DNA from 2 places in the Ferdinandcohnia sp. GQ5 genome. Region 2 is predicted to be linked to the other one. Evidence: a T-box and tRNA genes for the amino acid it is inferred to sense, from the RefSeq annotation. Region 2 holds a T-box; the other holds one or more tRNA genes.
What was found. A T-box is a leader RNA that pairs with one kind of tRNA and senses whether it is charged. The one in region 2 lies ahead of serS (serine--tRNA ligase), so its partner is inferred to be a tRNA-Ser.
Positions count from the first base shown of each region.

Region 1 (11,788 bases), on a different contig from region 2:
GCCGGGGTGGCGGAACTGGCAGACGCACAGGACTTAAAATCCTGCGGTAGGTGACTACCGTACCGGTTCGATTCCGGTCCTCGGCACCATCTAATAAAATAAAAAAAATGCGCCCGTAGCTCAATTGGATAGAGCGTCTGACTACGGATCAGAAGGTTATGGGTTCGACTCCTATCGGGCGCGCCATTTTACGGGAAGTAGCTCAGCTTGGTAGAGCACTTGGTTTGGGACCAAGGGGTCGCAGGTTCGAATCCTGTCTTCCCGACCATTAACAAAATTGGGGCCTTAGCTCAGCTGGGAGAGCGCCTGCTTTGCACGCAGGAGGTCAGCGGTTCGATCCCGCTAGGCTCCACCATTAGAATTTTAAATAATTACTTTAATTATGGCGGTGTAGCTCAGCTGGCTAGAGCGTACGGTTCATACCCGTGAGGTCGGGGGTTCGATCCCCTCCGCCGCTACCATTTAAATTAAAAAAATCTAGGACCTTTAGCTCAGCTGGTTAGAGCAGACGGCTCATAACCGTCCGGTCGTAGGTTCGAGTCCTACAAGGTCCACCATTTACAACCTTATATATGTGGAGGAATACCCAAGTCCGGCTGAAGGGATCGGTCTTGAAAACCGACAGGGGTGTTAAAGCCCGCGGGGGTTCGAATCCCTCTTCCTCCGCCATATTTTTTAACAAATATATGGTGTAAGAAAGTCATATATTATAAACCTTCTATATATCGCTGGGTGGAGCAACGAGCGTTGCATCATCGATTTACTGCGAGTTGTCCCGACGGACATGCTTCAAGAATAAGCTTGAAGAGGAAGGGACAGTCATTTACTTGCATAGCGCATAACATAAACTTTATAAATTCTATTATCGCGGGGTGGAGCAGTCTGGTAGCTCGTCGGGCTCATAACCCGAAGGTCGTAGGTTCAAATCCTGCCCCCGCAACCAAAAAAAGTGTTGACAAGCACAAGAAGTTATAGTAAAATAATTTTTGTTGTTAAAAATGGTCCCGTGGTGTAGCGACGAGCAAACCATCGTCGAATATCTACGAGTTGTCCCGACGGACAATGCTCCTCGAATAAACTATTAGAGGAAGGGACAGTTATTCCACAATAATTAGCGCATTAAATAACTTTTTTAATCTTAAATGGTCCCGTGGTGTAGCGGTTAACATGCCTGCCTGTCACGCAGGAGATCGCCGGTTCGATCCCGGTCGGGACCGCCATATTTTGTGGCTCAGTAGCTCAGTCGGTAGAGCAAAGGACTGAAAATCCTTGTGTCGGCGGTTCGATTCCGTCCTGAGCCACCTTTCTAATTTTATAAACTTTAATGGCGGCTGTGGCGAAGTGGTTAACGCATCGGATTGTGGTTCCGACATTCGTGGGTTCGATTCCCATCAGCCGCCCCATATAAAAAATGCGGGTGTAGTTTAATGGTAAAACCTCAGCCACGAGCAAAGCTTCCTAGAATATGCTACGAGTTGTCTCGACGCATTTACTTCTTGAATAAGCTAGCAGAGGAAGAGGCATGTAAGGCCCGAAAGTCGTATCGCTTTGATTTATAAAATTAACAATTAATATGCGGGTGTAGTTTAATGGTAAAACCTCAGCCTTCCAAGCTGATGTCGTGAGTTCGATTCTCATCACCCGCTCCAATTTATACAATGGGCCTATAGCTCAGCTGGTTAGAGCGCACGCCTGATAAGCGTGAGGTCGATGGTTCGAGTCCATTTAGGCCCACCATATATAATTATTCCGCAGTAGCTCAGTGGTAGAGCTATCGGCTGTTAACCGATCGGTCGTAGGTTCGAATCCTACCTGCGGAGCCATTTTTGGGGAAGTACTCAAGTGGCTGAAGAGGCGCCCCTGCTAAGGGTGTAGGTCGCGTAAGCGGCGCGAGGGTTCAAATCCCTCCTTCTCCGCCATGTCGAATCATATAAATACTTTTTTCTGGCCCGTTGGTCAAGCGGTTAAGACACCGCCCTTTCACGGCGGTAACACGGGTTCGAATCCCGTACGGGTCATCAAACGTTATGAGAATTTCTCATGGCGTTTTTTTATTTTACTAGATTTCTAGTTTCTAATTTTTTACGGTTACAAAAAGAAAAACACCTGTTGCCAGGTGCTTAATCTTGAGAAATGATATCATCTTCTATTTTCTTTGCGGGGTTGTCTAAATCTACATCTGAGAAGATTCCGGGTGATATTCCACGGAACATGTCAAATGCTAGAATTTTATCATCTGGGGCATCAAATAGTGGAGCATCGGGTTTTTTATTAACGTCTTCTTTACGTTTCATCTTCCACACCTCCATTTATTATCCTCCCAGTTATACTTATATTTATTCTATCTGTTATCACCGTTTAATAAATTTCCGATTCCTCCTAGAATACTTCCTTCACCTGTGCTTCCCCCATTTCTAGGTGCACTTGCGAAGATACGGTCTGCCATACGGCTAAATGGCAATGATTGTACCCAAACTGTTCCAGGGCCACGTACAGTTGCGTAGAATAAACCTTCACCACCAAAGAAAGCTGTTTTTATTTTCCCTACATATTCGATATTGTAATCTACTTCCTTCGTCATCCCAACTAAGCAGCCTGTGTCTATTCGAAGGATTTCACCAGGTTGGAGTTCTTTTTTATGTATGGTTCCACCTGCGTGTAAAAAGGCTAATCCATCTCCTTCTAATTTTTGCATGATGAAGCCCTCTCCACCGAAGAAACCAGTACCTAATTTGCGTTGGAAGTCTATTCCGACTGATACTCCTTTTGCTGCACATAAAAAAGAATCTTTTTGACAAATCACTTTTCCACCTAGCATGCTTAAATCAACCGGGATGATTTTTCCAGGATATGGGGCAGCAAACGAAACATGTTTTTTGCCCATATGGCTATTGGTAAAAACCGTCATAAAAAGACTCTCACCAGTAAGGACTCTTTTACCTGCACCAAACAGTTTACCTAATAAACCTCCACCTCCAGATTCTGAACCATCACCGAATATGGTTTCCATCGAGATTCCATCTTCCATCATCATCATGGCTCCTGCTTCCGCAATAACACTTTCACTCGGATCTAGCTCGATTTCAACAAATTGCATGTCATCTCCATATAGTTTGTATTCAATCTCATGAGCGTTCATTATACTCTTCCTTTCATTAAAAATGATATATAGAAATAATTCGTCATTTGCTTAGTATCTTCCTTTAAGCTTTTCACTAAGTATGAAAATAATGTCAGTCTATTGGAGATTTCAATGACAAAATGAAAATGAGATATTATAATATATTTAGAATTTTCTTGAAATAATTCGTCTAAGGAGGAGTTTATGAGTTCAGAAGTCGCAGTAAAAAGACGTATTTGGCCCAGAAAGAAAAGATGGAGGGTTATTTTAGTATCAGGATTTATAATCATCCTCCTGCTTGTCGCAAGTATTTTGGCAGGCTATTTATTTTTGAGAAAGAGTTTACCAGAAATTGAAGGTACAATTAATGTTGCTGGTATTACTGATGAGGTTGAAGTAATTCGTGATCAAAATGGGGTTCCCCATATAAGTGCTAAAAACACTCACGATCTGTATTTTGCACAAGGATATGTAACGGCTCAGGACAGGTTATTTCAAATGGATCTAAGCCGTAGACAGGCATCAGGAGAGCTCAGTGAGGTAATTGGTAGTTCCCTAATTGAACAGGATAAATATTATAGAACTCTTGGCTTACGAAGAGCAGCTAAAATCTCGTACGATGGATACTCGACAGAAGCGAAAGGTGTCTTACAATCTTATGCAGATGGCGTAAATGCTTTTATTAAGGAAGCAAAGGAGAAGAAAACATTACCCGTCGAATTTACTCTTGCCGGATATGAACCAACGGAGTGGAGTCCTATAGACTCACTCACGATAGGTAAGTATATGGCTTACGATTTAGGAGGCCATTATAAAGGTCAAGCCTTTCGTTATTACATGGCACAGCATGTGTCAGAAGAAAAACTACTTGAATTATTTCCTACATATCCTGAAGATGGGGCAACAGTTCTTCAAGTAATGAAAGAAAATCCTATTGATATTTCCAAAAGTATTGCACAGGCTCCTTTCCCAAATGAATTTAATGGGAGTAATAACTGGGTGGTTAGTGGAGAAAAATCTGAGTCAGGTATGCCGATTCTAGCGGATGATCCTCATTTAGCATTGGCGACTCCGTCGATTTGGTATGAAACGCATTTACAAAATAATGAAGTAAACGTAAGTGGTGTCATTTTTGCAGGTGTCCCAGGAATTATATTAGGACGTAATGAACATATCGCCTGGGGAGTTACCAATGTAGGTCCAGATGTCCAGGATTTATATATTGAAAAAAGAAATCCTGAAAATCCAAATCAGTTCGAGTATATGGGGAAGTGGGAGGATGCAAGAATTATTGATGAACCAATAAAAGTGAAGGATGGAGAAACAATTCCTTATCAAGTTCAGGTAACAAGGCATGGTCCCATTATTTCAGAATTCACTCATGACCACAAGGAAGAAACTGCTTTAGCTTTAAGATGGACAGCTCTCGATCCTTCGACTGAACTTGAAGCGGTGTTGATGTTTAACAGGCGAAGAGTTGGGATGAATTTAAAGAAGCTCTTACATATTTTCATACCCCTGCTCAAAATTTTGTTTTTGCAGCTACGGATGGAACCATTGCTTATCGAGCAAATGGGTTAATTCCTATTCGAAAAAAGGGAGATAGTTCGATACCTGTACCAGGTTGGACGGATGAATATGAGTGGGAGGGTTTTATTCCATGGGATGAACTTCCAACAATTGTGAACCCGGAGGAGGGGTTTATTTCTACGGCAAATAATAGAATTGTAACAGATGATTATCCATACCATATTACGAATACTTGGGCATAGCCATATCGTCAACAACGTATACGGGATGTTTTAACGAGTAAGAAGAAACTTTCGGTTGATGATATGCTTCAACTACAGTTTGACCAACATAATTTGCAGGCGGAGGAATTTGTACCGATTTTTCTTGATGTATTAACAAGCAATAAAGAAAAGCTAAGAGATATTGATAAAGAAGTCTTAAAGCGGTTTGAAGGATGGGACTTTGTAGATCGAAGAGAAGATGGAGAGCCTTTAGTCTTTCATAAATGGATGGAGGAATTCGCGAATGTTTTGTTTGAAGAATCCATTCCAATTGAAATTGATAACTTGTTTGAAGGTAAATCCCAAATTGTTGACCAAATGATTAGAAATGCTGCCAAAGGGGATGAAGGTGTATGGTTGAGTGAAGCTGGTGGTTTAGAGCAGGTAACTCTAGAGTCATTCAAGCGAGCTGTTGATTTTGCTGTCAAACAACAAGGGAAGCATCCGGGTAAATGGAAATGGGGTGAATTTCATAGGGTTCCTTTTAATCATCCGTTGTCGGCAATTTCTCCGTTAAACTATCTTTTTAATCATAATGAATTTGTTCCAATGGGTGGTAGTGGAGTATCGGTAGCTGCTGCAAGTTTCAATAGAAAATCAGGAGCTATAACACATGGAGCTGCATGGCGTTCCGTAATTGACCTATCAAACATGAAACAAAGCTATAATGTGGTAGGTCCAGGGCAATCTGGTCATGTTTTGAGCAAATTCTATCATGATCAAATTTCAGATTGGACAACAGGAAAATATCATATCACTCATACTTACAAAGAGAACTATATAATAAATAGTTATAGATTACTTTTACAACCAATAAAATAAAAAAGTAAAGCAGTGGGGAATTTTCCACTGCTTTTAACCTTAATCCTGAGCTTCATCCTCTGTATAAGGTTCTTTTTCATAGGGAGGAAGGTCACCGAACATGGTCATGATTCCTTCTTCATCTAATACTTCCTCATATCGTTCATGCTGGTTGTTTGGATAGATGATTATTTCTTTCCCTTCAATATCTGTTGCAACAAAGTTTTCGTAGTCCTCTACATAACCTACATTTTCATCTGATTCAAGGAATACTTCATTATAACTATCAACTGGATCTGCAAGATCAGAAGGTGATTCAGATGTTCCATACTTAGCAACATCTTGCCATGAATCTTCAGCATCAAAGGATACATTATCTTCCTCATCAACAAACTTTCCAAACGGTGGCATTAGTACCCCTTCCTCAATCGGCCGATTATGAGAAACGACTTGGGTCGGGCTGTGCTCAACACAATAGGTTGTGGTAGGAATTGCTTCTAATCGATCAACAGGTATTTCCTTACCGCATTTTTCACATTTCCCGTATCTTCCTTCAGCAATTGCCTGTAAGGCGTAGTCAATGTCCTTTAGTTCTTTTTCAATATGCTCATTAAGTGCAATGTCTTTTTCACGTTCATATAGCTCAGTTCCTTCATCCCCTGGATGGTTATCGTAAGAAGAGAGTTCCCCTACCGACCCATGGAAATGACCGCGTTCTAAATCAAAATGATCGCTATCCGTTAATTGTTCTTCAACCTCTTTTTTTGCGTTTATCAACTGTGAACGGAAGGTTGATAATTGCTCATTTGATAACATGAAAAGCACTCCTTCCATAATGATTTCGTAACGAATCTTGTTATGTATTATTTACATAAACACGAAAATCATAAATGTAAAAAAGTGCTTGTATGAAAGAAGGCAAAAGAAAAAACACGATCGCAAAAAAATCGTGTTTTTAAAAGAAGTAACCAATAAAGATTCCAATTGATAATAAGAAACCAAAAAATGTATTTGTTTGGGCGGTTGCTTTCATTGCTGGCATCATTTGGATTGGCTCTGATTTTCCAATAAATCCAATTATCGCTTGAATAGCTTTTGGAACACTCACCAATACAAGTAGGCTCCACCAAGATGCTATTCCCATAAATGACAAAGCAATAATCCAAACATATGAAATAACAAACAATACCGCTAAGAACTTAATCGCATTTTCTCTTCCTAATAAAATCGGTAAGGTGCGACGTCCGTTCTGTTTGTCACCATCCAAATCACGAATATTGTTTGACATATTAATGGCACCAACAAGAATCATAATTGGAATTGAAATTAAAATACTTGTTGAAGTAACCGTACCCGTTTGGATGAAAAACGATATTAAAATAATGATCATACCCATAAAGAAACCAGCTGCAAGCTCTCCAAAAGGTGTTGATGAAATTGGGAATGGGCCGCCAGTATAAAGATAACCAACAGACATACAAATAGTCCCTACTAACGCTAGCCACCAGCTACTATTCATACAAATATAAACACCTAAAAGTGTAGCAATCCCCATAAAGGAAAAAGCCAAGTTTAAGATCACTTTTGGCTTGACTCCATCTCTAACAATTGTCCCACCAATACCGACTGATTCAGCGGTATCTAGACCGCGTTTATAATCAAAATACTCATTAATCATATTAGTAGCTGCTTGAATGAGAAGACAAGCAAGTAACATTATTAAGAATAGTGCCATGTTGATAGAAGTATCTGAAAGTGCAAGAACTGTACCTAGGATAACTGGAACAAAGGATGCTGTTAGTGTATGTGGACGCATAAGTCTCCACCATACTTGAAACCCATTTGAAGGCTTTTTAGATAGCTTCTGATTTGACTGAAGTCCTGTATGCATTAAACTTCTCCTCTCCGTCATATCATGTATATCCAAAGTTCAGTTTAGTGAATTGGGCAAGTACTGTCAATGGTTTAATGTAACAAAAAAGTCATAATCATTCTTACCATGATTTAATCCCCAGACTAACATATCGTACAAAACGTAATAATAAGGAAGTAAGTGGTCATTGTACGGTTACATATGGTAGAATCAAGTTTGTTGACAACTATTCATAAAGAGGTATATTGTAGCACTTGATTCATTAACCCAAAAGTATCGGGATTATAATACTAAGGGTACATACGTGTTAATGATATACTATAATCAAATACTATTTCTAAAGAAAAATTTATTACAGGAAACACTTCGGGGGGATATAAGTTGGTCATGATACAACAAAAAGGATTGAAAGATTACATAGAGAAAGGAATGTTTCGTTCAAAGGAGCTTTCAAAGCCGATACTTGTAAGTCAGGTTAGAGAGATTGAGAACATAGACCCCCTATTGTTCTTTTCTACTGGGAAAAAAGAAACTTTTAAAACGCGATGTTTCTGGTCCAATCCAACAAATGATACGGTAATAGTTGGACTTGGAGAAGCTTATACCATTAGCGATAATGAGTCTACAGAACGTTTTGTTGTAATAGAAGAGGAGTGGAAAAAACTCGTTCACAACGCAATTATAGTGGATGACTTTGCACCATATTCTACAGGTCCAATAATAATGGGAGGTTTTTCATTCGATCCATTAAAAAAGAGAACAGATCTGTGGGATCATTTTGATGATGCAAAATTTGTTTTGCCTGCGTTTATGCTTTCAATCTATAAAGGAAGTACTTATTTAACTACAAATATAATATGTGAATCTACAGGTACAACATTTGTTGAATCTGATATAGAACAATTAGAAGAACAGCTTGAGGGAAATCACAAAGAGCTCATAAACACTTCTTTTACAAAAGAAGAAGTCCAACCAAAGGAATGGATGGAATCTGTTCGAAATGCAACTAAAAAGGTACAATCCGGCGAGGTTGAAAAGGTTGTACTAGCAAGAGAAATTAAACTACATTTTGATAAGCCAATTGAAACGGATGCCATTTTAGCACGTTTAAAAGAAGAACAACCAATGAGTTATTTATTTGCAATCGAGTATGGCGATTCATGTTTTATTGGAGCTTCACCAGAGCGTCTTATAAAGAAAAAAGGTGGAGAATTTTTAACAACTTGCTTAGCAGGTTCGATACGACGTGGTAAAACTCCTTCTGAAGACGAACAATTGGCAAATGAATTACTTAGTGACCGGAAAAATCTATACGAACATGATGTGGTTGTACAAATGATTAAAAATGCGATGAAAGAATCTTGTATACGCATTTCTTCACCAACACAACCTGATATCTTAAAAATGCGAGATATTCAACATTTATACACACCTGTAAGAGGGGTAGCAAAAGAAAATGTATCATTACTTACTGTTGTAGATCGACTACATCCAACTCCAGCGCTTGGAGGACAACCTAAACAAAAAGCATATGAAATAATTCGTGAGCTTGAGATTCTTGACCGTGGTTGGTATGGAAGCCCAGTTGGTTGGTTAGATACAAAAGATAATGGAGAATTTGCCGTTGCCATTCGTTCTGGATTAATAAATAGCAACAATGTATCCTTATTTGCTGGATGTGGAATTGTAGGCGATTCAGAACCAGAAAGTGAATATACAGAAACAATGATTAAGTTTAGACCGATGCTATCCGCACTAGGAGGCTTAGACAATGAATAATGAAGCATTAACTCGGTATGTAGCATCATTTGTTGATGAATTAGTCCAAGTGGGTGTCACAGAGGCCATTGTGAGCCCCGGCTCCCGCTCTACCCCGATGGCAATATTAATGGCTGAACATCCTGATATGAATGTTACAATCAATATTGATGAACGATCATCCGCTTTTTATGCGCTTGGTGTAGCTAAAGCAACTAAAAAGCCTGTAGCGATACTTTGTACTTCTGGGACTGCAGCAGCCAATTATTTTCCGGCTATTGTGGAGGCCTATTATTCAAGAGTACCGCTTATTGTCCTGACAGCGGACCGACCACATGAATTGCGCGATGTTGGTGCACCGCAAGCTATAGATCAGAACCAGTTATATGGGAACCATGCGAAATGGTTTGTAGAAATGGCTCTACCTGAAGATTCCGCTCAAATGTTGGCTTATGTCAGAACTATGGCAGGAAGAGCAGCGGGTACAGCACAATCAGCTCCCGCAGGACCTGTCCATCTAAACTTCCCTTTTCGTGAGCCGCTGGTTCCAAACCTCGATCTTGATTATTTATGGGGTTCAAGGAACATTGCTAAAAAAAATGTAAACGTCGTTGTTGGTAAACCGACAATGGACGAGGAACAAGCTCAGTTGATAAGTGATGTAGTCAGTGAAAAACTGAGAGGGATTATTGTTTGTGGTTCACATGATAATTCTGAGTTTGGACATGCTGTAGCTAATCTAGCAGAAACTCTTCAATTTCCAATACTTGCTGACCCACTATCCCAACTGAGAAGTGGAACACACTCTAAATCATACATAATTGATGGGTATGATGCTTTTTTACGAAACGAAGAGTTCGGAGAAGCTTTCTCACCAGACATCATTATTCGTTTTGGAGCAATGCCCGTTTCTAAGTCACTTCTGCAGTATATTCAAAAACAAAAAAGCACGCCACAAATCATTGTGGATGGGGACGGTGGATGGAGAGATCCTACTTTATCAGCAACCGATATGGTTTACTGTGATGAAATAGAGTTCTGTCATTCGATTACGAAACGAATTCAGAAACGTAGTAATAATGGTTGGATAAGCTCTTGGATTAAAATAAATGATATAGTGAAAGAGAATATCAACGCAGTATACCAGGAAGAAACCTTATTTGAAGGGAAGGTATTTACTGAACTTCAAGAAATCCTGCCGAATGGTTCTACTTTATTTGTTGGAAACAGTATGCCAATCAGAGACCTTGACACTTTCTTTACGAATAATGAAAAGTCAATTCATGTACTAGGAAATCGAGGAGCCAATGGAATTGATGGACTTGTTTCTACGGCGATGGGCATTAGTTCGCAAAAAGAGCATACTGTTTTAGTAATTGGGGATCTTTCTTTCTATCATGATTTAAATGGATTATTAGCAGCAAAACATCATCATTTAAATAATACGATTGTGTTAATTAACAATGACGGTGGCGGAATATTTTCTTTCTTGCCACAATCACAGGAAGAAAAGCACTTTGAAACACTGTTTGGTACGCCAATCGGGCTTAATTATGAACATGCCGTAAAAATGTATGGCGGGAAATTTACTAGTGTTGAGAATTGGGCGGAATTCCGAAAAGCCATATCTGCTTCATTAAATGGGAATGGTCTTCATGTTGTAGAAGTAAAAACGGACCGCCAAGAAAATGTCATGATTCATCGAAAAATGTGGAATAATGTTTCCCAGGAAATAAAAGACGTTCTCAAAAAGGAACAATAACTATGTTTATTTCATCAAACGGGGTTACTTATCATGTGCAGGTGATGGGAGAAGGGGAACCGATAGTTTTCCTTCATGGTTTTACAGGTAATATAGCAACCTGGAGTAATGCCACCGAGACACTTCGTTACAGTTATCAATGTATTTTTATTGATATAATCGGACATGGAGAGACAGATAGTCCTGATGACTCATCAAGATATCATATAGAAACTGTTGCAAAAGATATCATTCATATTCTTGATGTCTTAGCTATCCCCAGAACTAATATAGTTGGCTACTCCATGGGAGGAAGGCTAGCATTGGCTATCTCTATTCTTTTTTCAACTAGAATAATTAGACTTGTTCTAGAGAGCAGTTCTCCAGGGTTAAGAACAGTGGAAGAAAGAGTTGCCCGCAGAAAATCAGATGAGAAACTGGCTAATCGGATTAACCAAGAGGGAGTCCAAGGTTTTGTTGATTATTGGGAGAAGATCCCTTTGTTCTCTTCGCAACAGGCCCTAACGAAAGATATTCAACAAGAAATACGCCAACAACGTCTTAACAATAATCCAGTCGGTTTAGTTAATAGTCTTAAAGGAATGGGGACTGGTTCACAACCCTCATACTGGGATAGACTAAATGAGCTAAACCTACCCACTTTATTACTTTGTGGAGAGCTTGACCAAAAGTTTTGCAGG
Region 1 is NZ_JCAXEW010000024.1:67,998-79,785, reverse strand. It holds tRNA gene AC6CHV_RS23125 (tRNA-Leu) at 1-89, shown strand; tRNA gene AC6CHV_RS23120 (tRNA-Arg) at 110-186, shown strand; tRNA gene AC6CHV_RS23115 (tRNA-Pro) at 192-268, shown strand; tRNA gene AC6CHV_RS23110 (tRNA-Ala) at 280-355, shown strand; tRNA gene AC6CHV_RS23105 (tRNA-Met) at 385-461, shown strand; tRNA gene AC6CHV_RS23100 (tRNA-Ile) at 481-557, shown strand; tRNA gene AC6CHV_RS23095 (tRNA-Ser) at 577-669, shown strand; tRNA gene AC6CHV_RS23090 (tRNA-Met) at 867-943, shown strand; tRNA gene AC6CHV_RS23085 (tRNA-Asp) at 1,145-1,220, shown strand; tRNA gene AC6CHV_RS23080 (tRNA-Phe) at 1,229-1,301, shown strand; tRNA gene AC6CHV_RS23075 (tRNA-His) at 1,328-1,403, shown strand; tRNA gene AC6CHV_RS23070 (tRNA-Gly) at 1,576-1,649, shown strand; tRNA gene AC6CHV_RS23065 (tRNA-Ile) at 1,661-1,737, shown strand; tRNA gene AC6CHV_RS23060 (tRNA-Asn) at 1,749-1,823, shown strand; tRNA gene AC6CHV_RS23055 (tRNA-Ser) at 1,829-1,919, shown strand; tRNA gene AC6CHV_RS23050 (tRNA-Glu) at 1,947-2,018, shown strand; gene AC6CHV_RS23045 (hypothetical protein) at 2,121-2,294, opposite strand; gene AC6CHV_RS23040 (TIGR00266 family protein) at 2,342-3,139, opposite strand; partial or broken gene AC6CHV_RS23035 (penicillin acylase family protein) at 3,326-5,736, shown strand; gene AC6CHV_RS23030 (TraR/DksA C4-type zinc finger protein) at 5,776-6,531, opposite strand; gene AC6CHV_RS23025 (1,4-dihydroxy-2-naphthoate polyprenyltransferase) at 6,671-7,606, opposite strand; gene AC6CHV_RS23020 (isochorismate synthase) at 7,976-9,367, shown strand; gene menD (2-succinyl-5-enolpyruvyl-6-hydroxy-3-cyclohexene-1-carboxylic-acid synthase) at 9,360-11,108, shown strand; gene menH (2-succinyl-6-hydroxy-2,4-cyclohexadiene-1-carboxylate synthase) at 11,111-11,788, shown strand, end outside.
Region 1: it has a tRNA-Ser gene. The T-box ahead of serS (serine--tRNA ligase) is inferred to sense a tRNA for this amino acid. The anticodon was not compared.

Region 2 (11,788 bases):
TGTACTTCATCAATGATATATACCTTGTAGCGTACTGCACTGGGAGCATACTTCACTTTATCGCGAATATCTCTAATTTCATCGACACCATTGTTTGATGCAGCATCAATTTCAATCACATCAGAAATTGAGCCGTCGGTAATTCCCCGACATGCGGCACACTCATTACAAGGCTCAGCTACTGGAGAACGCTCACAGTTAACGGCTTTTGCAAAAATTTTCGCAGCACTCGTTTTTCCTGTTCCCCTTGGTCCTGAGAAAAGGTAAGCATGAGAAAATTTTTCTTGAAGAAGGGCATTCTTTAATGTTTGGGTTATATGTTCTTGTCCGACCACGTCATGAAAGGTTTGTGGCCGAAAGACACGGTATAATGCTTGATATGCCATTGATATTGCCCCTCCTTCTCTTCGTCCACTTCCTATTATACAGGAAGTGAATATTCTGTACAAAGTGATTATATCATTCACTGAAAAAATCTAGAAAAAACAAGAACAGTTCAAGAAGCTCAACTTTAGGTGCCAAGCATAAGACGAGCGCAACCTTCCGAAGCAATTGACTTAGCCCAGAGCGCCGATGGAGCCTTGAACTAGACAATAAAAAAACCCACCCGAATGAGTGAGTTGTTTTATGTAGTATAACTGCCGTGCACCTTCCGTCGAATAGTTACCCCAGGCGTTACTCAAGCAGTTAGCTCGGTCCAGGCAACCCTACGGCACATGGGAGAGTCCGCTTACTGCTGCTTCCTTCCGGACCTGACAGGATTCACGGGTTCCCATTGCGTAGGACCCAGACGTCAACACCACTTACTTGAGGCAGACCCTACAATAACTACCCTCTGTGAAGGGATTCGGCCTCGCTAGAGCGGATTGCGAGTACAGGGCACCGCTACCTCCCCGCTTAGCACGGCAAAATTGATACCAAATTGTTAGGTGTCTTTGTGACACATTCTTAGTATAAAGGCTCAGTCAAAAAAAATCAACGTATTCCAACTGTAAGTTTTTTCAAGTAGAACCAGTAGTGCGATTCTTTTCATCTTTTTTTCTCTTTCGAAGCTGTCTAAAAAATGAACTTAGGAGTTCGCTGCATTCTTCCTCACAAATACCTGAAACGACCTCAGTTTGATGATTAAATCGTTGTTCCTGTAAAAGGTTCATTAAGGTTCCCGCACATCCTCCCTTAGGGTCACTCGCCCCGTAAACGACCCGTTTTACCCGCGATAGCACGATAGCCCCCGAGCACATTGCACAGGGCTCAAGAGTGACATACAAGGTAGAATCCTCTAATCTCCAAGTGCCTGAACGTCGACAGGCTTCATCAAGTGCCAATAGTTCTGCATGGGCAATTGAACGTTGCTGTGTTTCACGAAGGTTATGGGCTTTTGCAATAACTTCATCATTTATAACAAGAACAGCACCAATAGGCACTTCATCTATATCAGCTGCTTTTTTTGCTTCTTCAATCGCCAATTTCATATAATATTCGTCAGATTTCATCAAAGTAAATACTCCCTCACTAGATAAATCAAATGCGCCTTGGCGTATTTGCGCCCAGATTTTTTAGGCCCACACGAGGTCGGTCACAAAGACGTTGCCACAGGAAGTGGCGTACTTAGTCTTTGATCTTAGGCTCGAAAAGTTACCCTTGAAAATCTGTGGCATCCACCGTAGGCTTTAACTTTATTTAGTCGGAGTATGACCCCGACTAAATAAAGTTAAACATTTTATCCAAGCATCATCTTTCTTATTCTCTCATAGAGTAATAAAGGTGTGTTACCTAGATTGTAGAATGAGGAGGTCAAACATGCAAATTCATGTTGTAGAGCGAGGTCAGTCCTTATTTGGAATCGCTCAAGCGTACAGCACTACAGTAGATGAAATTGTTCGTGCAAACCAAATTCCAGACCCCGGTAATCTTGCGATTGGCCAGGCACTCGTTATTCCTATTGTTGGACAATTTTACTGGGTCCAACCAGGCGATAGCCTCTGGTCAATTGCAAATAAATTTGGACTTAATTATCAGCAATTAGCACAAATCAACCAATTACCACCGAATCGTCCATTAAATGTAGGTCTTAGACTCTATATTCCTGCACGCCCAAAACGAAATGTAGAAACCAATGCTTATGTGGAACCATCAGGAACTTCAGTAAGTCCCGCTCTTGAAAGAAGTTCACGACAAGCAGCTCCATACTTAACATACTTAGCCCCATTTAACTTTCAAATCCAACGAGATGGCACTCTAAAAGAACCACCATTGAACAATTTGCCAAGCATTGCAAGTGCAAATAACGTAACCCTTATGATGGTCGTAGCGAATTTAGAAGAAGGACAATTTAGCAATGAACTAGGTCGTATTGTGCTTAACGACCAAAATGTCCAAAATAAGCTGTTAGATACAATCGTAGAAACAGCAAAAAAATATGGGTTCCGTGATATTCATTTTGATATGGAGTTTTTACGACCAGAAGACCGCGAAGCCTATAACAACTTCTTGCGTAAAGCAAAACAGCGCTTTAGCCAAGAAGGCTGGCTACTATCCACTGCACTAGCTCCTAAAACAAGTGCAGAACAAAAGGGCGCTTGGTACGAAGCACACGATTATAAAGCACACGGTGAAATCGTGGACTTTGTTGTCATCATGACGTATGAATGGGGATATAGTGGCGGTCCACCAATGGCAGTATCACCAATTGGTCCTGTTCGAGAGGTTCTTGAATATGCCATCACTGAGATGCCAGCGTCAAAAATAATGATGGGGCAAAACCTCTATGGCTATGATTGGACATTGCCTTTTGTGCAAGGGGGCGAATATGCAAAGGCAGTAAGCCCACAGCGAGCAATTGAACTCGCAAAGCAACATAATGTACCAATCCAATACGATACGAAGGCACAAGCTCCTCACTTTGATTATACGGACTCGGCTGGAAAGCAACATAAGGTTTGGTTTGAGGATGCTAGAAGCATTCAGGCAAAGTTTGATTTGATTAAAGAATTGAATCTACGAGGAATCAGCTATTGGAAGCTGGGGCTACCGTTCCCTCAAAATTGGCTGTTGATCACAGATAATTTCAATGTCGTAAAACGATGACATCATTTAAAGGAACTCGATTTTTCGAGTTCCTTTTTCTATTTAGTGCACAATAAGAAAACTATAATATTTCCCAGTCTGTTTTTTCGACAATTAATAACAAACATCTATCTTCCTGTGATAAAATAATGCTTATCTGTCATTTGATTGATATAAAAAGGGGGACACGAGATGGGTAGTAGGATTCCCTTTATTACAGTAGAGGGTCCGATCGGAGTTGGGAAGACCTCTCTCGCTAAGGCTATTTCAGAGCAATTCGAATTTGCCTTATTGAAAGAGATAGTCGATGAAAATCCATTCTTGGGTAAATTTTATACGAATATTGATGAATGGAGTTTTCAAACAGAAATGTTTTTCCTTTGTAACCGATACAAACAACTTGAAGACATAAATCAAAATTACCTTCAAAAAAATCAACCGGTTGTTGCGGATTATCATATATTCAAAAACCTAATCTTCGCTGAGCGGACATTGAAAACTCAGCAATTTCAAAAATACTTACAGATTTATGAAATTCTAACCGCTGATATGCCAGTACCGAATGTCGTCATCTATTTACACGCTAGCCTCGATACTTTATTAGAACGGATTAAGATGCGTGGTCGAGACATCGAAAAAGGTATTGACCCAGCTTATCTTAGTCAATTAAGCCTTGATTATGAGCAATCAATGGCAAAGTTCGAAAAGACACACCCAAATATTCCTGTTATACGATTTAACGGAGACAAGCTAGACTTTGTACAGAATAAACAGGATCTTGAACAAATCCTATCAAAAATAGAAGACACCATTCTTGAAAAAGGAGTAAGACAGAATGAATTTGCGTAATAAATATGATATCCCTAGTAATGCAGTGATCACCATTGCAGGTACAGTTGGTGTTGGAAAGTCTACGATGACAAATGCACTTGCAAATGCACTTGGATTTAGGACCTCCTTTGAGAAAGTGGATACGAATCCATATTTAGATCGATTTTATGCAGACTTTGAGAGATGGAGCTTCCACCTTCAAATCTATTTCCTTGCAGAACGTTTTAAAGAGCAAAAGAAAATCTTTGAATATGGCGGAGGATTTGTCCAAGATCGTTCTATCTATGAGGACACAGGCATATTTGCGAGAATGCATTATGAAAAGGGAACCATGGCGCCTGTCGATTATGAGACATATACTAACCTTTTTGATGCGATGGTAATGACACCATATTTCCCACATCCGAATTTATTAATTTATCTTGAAGGCAGCCTTGATGATATCATTAATCGAATCCAAGAACGAGGCAGACCAATGGAGCAACAAACTCCTATTTCATATTGGGAAGAAATGCACGGTCGTTATGAGAAATGGATCAATAATTTTACTGCTTGCCCTGTTCTTCGATTAAATATCAATGAATACGATATTTTACAAGACGAAGGTTCAGTTGAACTAATTATCGAGAAAATTTCAAAGTTTATCAGACAAACCGAACTTTTAAAAAGCTAGAGCAACAAATACCCCTTTTGAGATAATCACTCAAAAGGGGTTCTTTATTGATAAAATATATGTAAATAGCAAAAAACTCGTTACCGTAATAGTAACGAGTTCATCTCCAATACTTTATGCGCTAGTATTATTTAAAATTTATGGCGGAGGAAGAGGGATTCGAACCCCCGCGGGCTTTAACACCCCTGTCGGTTTTCAAGACCGATCCCTTCAGCCGGACTTGGGTATTCCTCCGTATCGACAAGAAATAATATATCATAGTTTTAAATTAAATGTCAACAATATCTTTATTTTTTTTAATAAGGCCAGGAAAGTGGTAAAATCCTGGCCAATATTTTAATCGATTACTTAGGACCAATTACTTCTTTATTTCTCATATAAGGACGTAATACTTCCGGAATGATGACTGTACCGTCCTCTTGTTGATAATTCTCTAGGATTGCCGCAACTGTTCGACCAATTGCAAGTCCAGAACCATTCAATGTATGAACGTGCTCAGGTTTTGAATCTCGATCACGGCGGAAACGAATATTGGCTCGTCTTGCCTGGAATGCCTCAAAATTACTACAAGAAGAAATTTCACGGTATGTTCCGTAGCTTGGAATCCACACTTCAATGTCATATTTTTTCGCTGCAGTAAATCCTAAATCTGCACTACACATGCTTAGGACACGGTATGGAAGACCTAGTAACTGAAGTACCTTTTCAGCATTTGCTGTTAAGCTTTCTAATTCTTGATAAGAATCTTCTGGCTTTACAAACTTCACTAGTTCTACCTTATTAAACTGATGCTGACGGATCAACCCTCTTGTATCTCTTCCCGCTGAACCAGCTTCAGAGCGGAAACAAGCACTAAATGCCGCATATTTAATTGGTAGCTCTTCTCCGCCTATAATCTCATCACGGTGTAGGTTTGTAACTGGAACCTCGGCAGTCGGAATTAAGAAGTAATCCTCATTTTCAATGAGGAATGCATCTTCTTCAAACTTTGGAAGCTGTCCTGTACCTGTCATGCTTGCACGATTGACTAGGTATGGAGGAATAACCTCCTCATATCCATGTTCCTCTACATGTAGGTCTAACATAAAATTAAATAATGCTCTTTCAAGTGTTGCCCCAAGCCCCTTATAAAATACAAAACGGCTACCTGTTACTTTTCCTGCACGTTCAAAGTCTAAAATTTCAAGTTGATCAGCAATTTCCCAGTGTGGCTTTGGTTCAAATCCAAACTTAGGGAGCTCTCCCCATTTACGGATTTCAACGTTATCATCCTCAGATTCACCAATTGGCACACTTTCATGTGGTAAATTCGGAATGGATAACATTAGATGCTCTAATTGTCCTTCCACATCTCGTAATTCCGTATCTAGTTCTTTGACCTTATCACCAACCTCACGCATTTCTAAAATGAGAGCATCTGCATCTTTTTTCTCTCGTTTCAAAACAGCGATTTGACCTGACACTTCATTTCTACGGCTTTTTAACTCCTCAGTCTTCAAAATGAGCTCGCGGCGCTTTTTATCTAACTCCTCAAAACGCCCCAGGTCTGTTAAATCCTCACCACGATACTTGAGTCTCTCCTTCACTTCATCAAAATGGCTTCGTAAAAATTTAATATCTAACATCTCTTAAACCTCCTAAAATCTATGAGTTATAGTAACAATGTGTAACCATTCGTGACTGTCGAGAAGCAAGTATTTCAAGGTAGCACAGGTTCGAGGACCGGAGCGTGGCTAACCTACTTGAGGACCAGAGAACCAAGCCAACGAAGAAATACGCCGCTTATCGGCAGTTACGGCAAACAAAAAACTCCCGCCCCTAAAAAAGGGACGAGAGTTAACCCGCGTTACCACCCTAGTTGAGGATACAAGTATCCCCCTCTTGAAAAAGATAACGGATTTACCGAAAATACCTACTTGAATGATGCATTCAGTATTTCACTCAAGGATGGATTCACAAGCTTTTTTCATCGGTTCACACCAACCACCGACTCTCTTAGGAAAAAAGACGAGCTACTAGTTCCTATCATAGATTTCACATTTTATATTATTTATATAAAGTTTTACCATGTTTTAATTGTTTATACAAGTTTTTTTGCTTTTGATTCTTCGACCATTTTTACAAAATACGCTGTAAAGCGGTGATCATCTGTTAATTCTGGATGGAAGGAGCAGCCTAAATATTGTCCTTCACGGGCTGCAACTATTCTACCATTATGCTTTGCAAGAATTTCGACATTTTCTCCTGCTTCTACAATATGTGGTGCGCGAATAAATACTCCGACAAAGTCTTCAGCGATTCTAGGAATCATAAGCTCCGCCTCAAAGCTCTCACGCTGACGGCCAAATGAGTTTCTCTCAACTTTAATATCCATAAGTCCAAGATGTGACTCCTTATAGTCAACAAGCTGCTTCGCAAGTAGAATGAGCCCTGCACATGTTCCAAACATCGGCTTACCTTGCTCAGCAAATGAGCGAAGTGGCTCCATAAACTCATATTTATCAATTAATCGGCGCATTGTAGTACTTTCCCCGCCAGGGATAATTAATCCGTCAATTTCTTCAAGTTGTTCAACTTTTTTTACAACGACTGCTTCCGCTCCAGAGGCTTCTACAGAACGAACATGTTCTCTGACAGCCCCTTGAAGTCCTAATACTCCGATTTTAACCACGTCTGAACACCCTCTTACTTACCAGCCTCTTTCTTGCATACGTTGTTCTGGTAATAATGATGAAATTTCAATACCTTTCATAGCATTTCCTAATCCTTTAGAAAGGTGTGCAATTAATTCATAATCTTGATAATGTGTAGTAGCTTCTACAATCGCACGAGCAAATTTTGCAGGATTATCTGATTTAAAAATACCAGATCCAACAAATACTCCATCTGCTCCAAGTTGCATCATAAGTGCTGCGTCAGCTGGAGTTGCTACACCACCTGCTGCAAAGTTAACAACTGGAAGGCGACCTTCTTGTTTGATTTGAAGCAATAATTCAAATGGTGCTCCAAGATTTTTTGCTTCTGTCATAAGCTCATCTTCACTCATGCCAACAACTTTACGAATTTGAGCATTCACTTTTCTCATATGACGAACAGCTTCTACAATATTTCCTGTTCCAGGCTCACCTTTTGTACGAAGCATAGATGCACCTTCTGCAATTCGGCGAGTTGCTTCGCCTAAGTCACGGCAGCCACAAACAAATGGAACTGTGAAATCACGTTTATTTAAGTGGAATTCTTCATCAGCTGGAGTTAATACTTCACTCTCATCAATGTAGTCAACGCCAAGAGCTTCTAATACTCTAGCTTCTACAATATGACCTATACGAGCTTTGGCCATAACTGGAATAGTAACAGCACCCATTACTTGCTCGACGATTGTAGGGTCCGCCATTCTAGCAACTCCACCAGCCGCTCGAATATCAGCAGGTACACGCTCTAAAGCCATTACTGCTACAGCGCCTGCTTCTTCTGCAATCTTAGCTTGTTCTGCATTGACAACGTCCATAATTACGCCGCCCTTTTGCATTTCAGCCATACCACGTTTTACTCTATCTGTTCCTGTATTTGCCATTACGATTCCTCCAATGATTCGTTATCTAATTTTATAGGCATAATCATATCATATTTTTAACTATAGTGAATGCCCAATAGAAAATAAACTAAGAATATTCTAACTCATAATTTTCTAATTTCCTAGTAATTATACCAAAATAGTATAATATGGAAACAAAAACAGCCTCCTTCTACAGAGAAGGAGACCTTTATATTAGAACCAGCCCTTAACAGTGTTTGCCACACTTGACCAAATATCACCAAAGAATCCACCAATTCCTCTCATCATGAGCACGAACCAGTTTGTCTTTTCAACACCTGTATCTGTCACAAGTGGTACCTGTAATTTATCATCACCATTTGCGGTAATATAGCCTAAGTCATCACCATCATAGGATACACTCATATGGCCCACTTTTGTTCCTTCTTTAAAAGGAGCTGTTATTTCTTTATCCTTTGAAACAACCTTGTCATCAAATACAATTTCTGCTTTAAATGCAGACTTATCTACACCCTTTTTAACTAATAATTTTACTGGTGCTTTAGTTGAAATTTCTACTTTCTTTTCTTTTCCCTTGACTACCTTTAATTCTTTATTACCCTTTACTTGATATCCTTCAGGGTAAACTTCAATTTGTTCAAAATTATTAAAACCATAATCTAATAGTTTACGAGTCTCTTTGAAACGCTCTGGTTCGCTTGTTGCCCCCATCACGACTGAAATTAATCTTTTTCCGTTACGTTCAGCAGTTCCTGTAAAGCAATAACCAGCTGCTGGTGTTGTACCTGTTTTTAACCCATCCATTCCCTCATAATAGAAATCTGCAAGATATGGAGATACCTTTGGATCGTGTTTCAACATCCAGTTCCAGTTATCCAGTTTCTCATCATAAAATTCCAATTGAGGGATACTTGAAATCTCCAATACTTCTGGATAATCACGTAATAGTGAGTAGGCTAATAAAGCCACAGACTCTGCTGATAACATATTATCCCCATCTGGACTCGTTCCTTCAGGATAATTATCACCTAGCATTGAATTTGATAATCCTGTACTATTTACAAACTCATAGTTTGGAAGGCCTAGTTCTTCAGCCTTTTTATTCATAAGTTTCACGAATTCGCCTTCAGTACCGGCTAATAGTTCTGCTAATGTAATGGTTGTTGCATTATCAGAATAAATCGCCATTGCTTTATAAAGTTCCTCAACCGTATAATCATGATTTAATCGTAAGCCAACACCTGAAAAGTTATTATTTGCAGATATATCATATGCATATTGGCTAATTTGAGTAGTTTGATCCCAAGATATTCTACCTTCAGAGATAGCTTCCATTATCAGGTACTCAGTCATCATTTTTACCATACTTGCAATTGGGGCCGCTTGATCGGCATTTTTTTCATATAGTATTTTACCTGTATCTGCATCAATTAATATCGCATTTTTTACATTTATATCAAGAGCAGGTGCTGCTTTTGCAGGAGGTATTTGTCCTACAAAAAGCGTTAGCAAAAAGACTGCTAAAATACTTATAATCAATCTTTTTTGTGTTTGTTTTTTCACGTTTTAAACCTCCACTTTCATAATACGCACAAAAGACATTTTAACATACCAGCTTCAAAAAAAATAGATAGAGTACATGACTCTATCTACCACAATATAAAAATCCTACCAATGGATTATGTTCTGTCTAAATTTACCTTAGAGAGTAGAGTAGTTCGGTGCTTCCTTTGTGATCTGTACATCATGTGGATGACTTTCACGTAATCCAGCACCTGTCATTTTAATGAATTGTGCATTCTCTCTTAACTCTTCTAAATTCTTTGTGCCGCAGTAACCCATACCAGAACGAATACCACCAATTAATTGATATATTGTGTCTGTAAGTGGGCCTTTGTATGGAAGACGACCTTCAATACCTTCAGGAACAAACTTTTTCGCATCCTCCTGGAAATAACGGTCCTTACTTCCTTTTTCCATTGCCGCAACAGAGCCCATGCCACGATATACTTTAAAGCGACGGCCTTGGAAGATCTCAGTTTCCCCTGGGCTTTCAGATACACCTGCAAGTAAGCTTCCTAGCATTACGACATGTCCACCAGCAGCTAATGCTTTAACGATGTCACCAGAATATTTAATACCGCCATCAGCAATAATCGAAACTCCATGTTTTCTTGCTTCTGTTGCACAATCGTAAACAGCTGTTATTTGAGGAACACCAACACCTGCTACAACACGAGTTGTACAAATAGAACCAGGTCCTATTCCTACTTTCACAACGCTAGCGCCTGCTTCTATAAGTGCACGTGTTGCTTCTGCTGTTGCTACGTTACCAGCAATAATATTTAGTTTTGGATATGCGTCTCTAATTGTTTTAACTGTTTCAAGTACTCCTGCTGAATGGCCGTGTGCTGTATCAACAACAATTGCATCAACTCCAGCTTTAACTAGCTTTTCAACCCGAAGCATTGTATCTGTTGTTACCCCAACAGCGGCTCCTACTAATAGACGCCCCTGCGCATCCTTTGCTGAATTCGGGAACTCAATTACTTTTTCAATATCCTTTATTGTAATAAGTCCTTTTAATACTCCACCTTCATCAACGAGTGGAAGCTTTTCAATTTTATATTTCTGTAGAAGTTTTTCTGCCTGTTCTAAAGTTGTACCAACAGGAGCAGTCACGAGATTTTCCTTTGTCATTACATCTGAAATTTGAATAGAATAGTCTTGAATAAAACGAAGGTCACGATTGGTAATAATTCCAACCAAGATTTGCTCTTGTGGGTTGTTTACAATTGGAACACCTGAAATACGATATTTTCCCATTAAATGTTCAGCATCAAATACTTGATGACTAGGAGTTAAGAAAAATGGATCTGTGATTACGCCACTTTCTGAACGCTTAACTTTATCAACCTGCTCAGCCTGTTGCTCAACAGACATATTCTTATGAATGATCCCTAGTCCGCCTTGACGGGCCATTGCAATAGCCATTTCATGCTCTGTTACTGTGTCCATACCCGCACTAACAATCGGGATATTTAACTTAAGTGTTTCTGTTAACGCAACCCCAAGATTTACATCCTTAGGTAGTACCTCTGACTTAGCAGGTAATAGCAATACATCATCAAATGTTAATCCTTCTTTGGCAAACTTTGTTTCCCACATGTAATAAATCCCCCTTCGATTGCAAAATATTATTAGTAGATTAACAACTGGGTAAACTACTGTCAAGAATCGAACGATATATTTAATAATTCAGAGTTTTTCATTATCTCTTTTCACCCATATTTTGTACTTCTTTGTTTTTATTGGAGGTTAGTAATTTGTTTGATTATCGTTTTATTTGGCAATCATTTAATGCACTTCATGCAGCAAATACAACACAACACTTACTACAAAAATGCTATGAAAAAGCGGCAGTTACAGACGCAGATAAAAAGAGCTATGAAAACAGTTACCCGTTTATCTATTATTTAGAACATGGTCAAAATTACTACCAATTATCCCAAAATGCTCCATTATCCATTAAGCCGGTTCTTCTCTTTTATGGAATGGTACAATTGTTAAAAGCATGTTTACTAACTGTTGATCCCCAGTACCCAGAATCAACTTCGGTACTTGCACATGGAGTTTCAACTAGAAAACGAAAAAAACAGAGC
Region 2 is NZ_JCAXEW010000037.1:3,157-14,944, forward strand. It holds gene dnaX (DNA polymerase III subunit gamma/tau) at 1-386, opposite strand, end outside; RNA gene ffs (signal recognition particle sRNA large type) at 642-906, opposite strand; gene tadA (tRNA adenosine(34) deaminase TadA) at 1,002-1,493, opposite strand; gene AC6CHV_RS25885 (LysM peptidoglycan-binding domain-containing protein) at 1,801-3,087, shown strand; gene AC6CHV_RS25890 (deoxynucleoside kinase) at 3,259-3,915, shown strand; gene AC6CHV_RS25895 (deoxynucleoside kinase) at 3,902-4,570, shown strand; tRNA gene AC6CHV_RS25900 (tRNA-Ser) at 4,712-4,804, opposite strand; gene serS (serine--tRNA ligase) at 4,915-6,195, opposite strand; T-box leader at 6,393-6,608, opposite strand; gene pdxT (pyridoxal 5'-phosphate synthase glutaminase subunit PdxT) at 6,651-7,241, opposite strand; gene pdxS (pyridoxal 5'-phosphate synthase lyase subunit PdxS) at 7,260-8,144, opposite strand; gene AC6CHV_RS25920 (serine hydrolase) at 8,340-9,689, opposite strand; gene guaB (IMP dehydrogenase) at 9,828-11,294, opposite strand; gene AC6CHV_RS25930 (YaaC family protein) at 11,453-11,788, shown strand, end outside.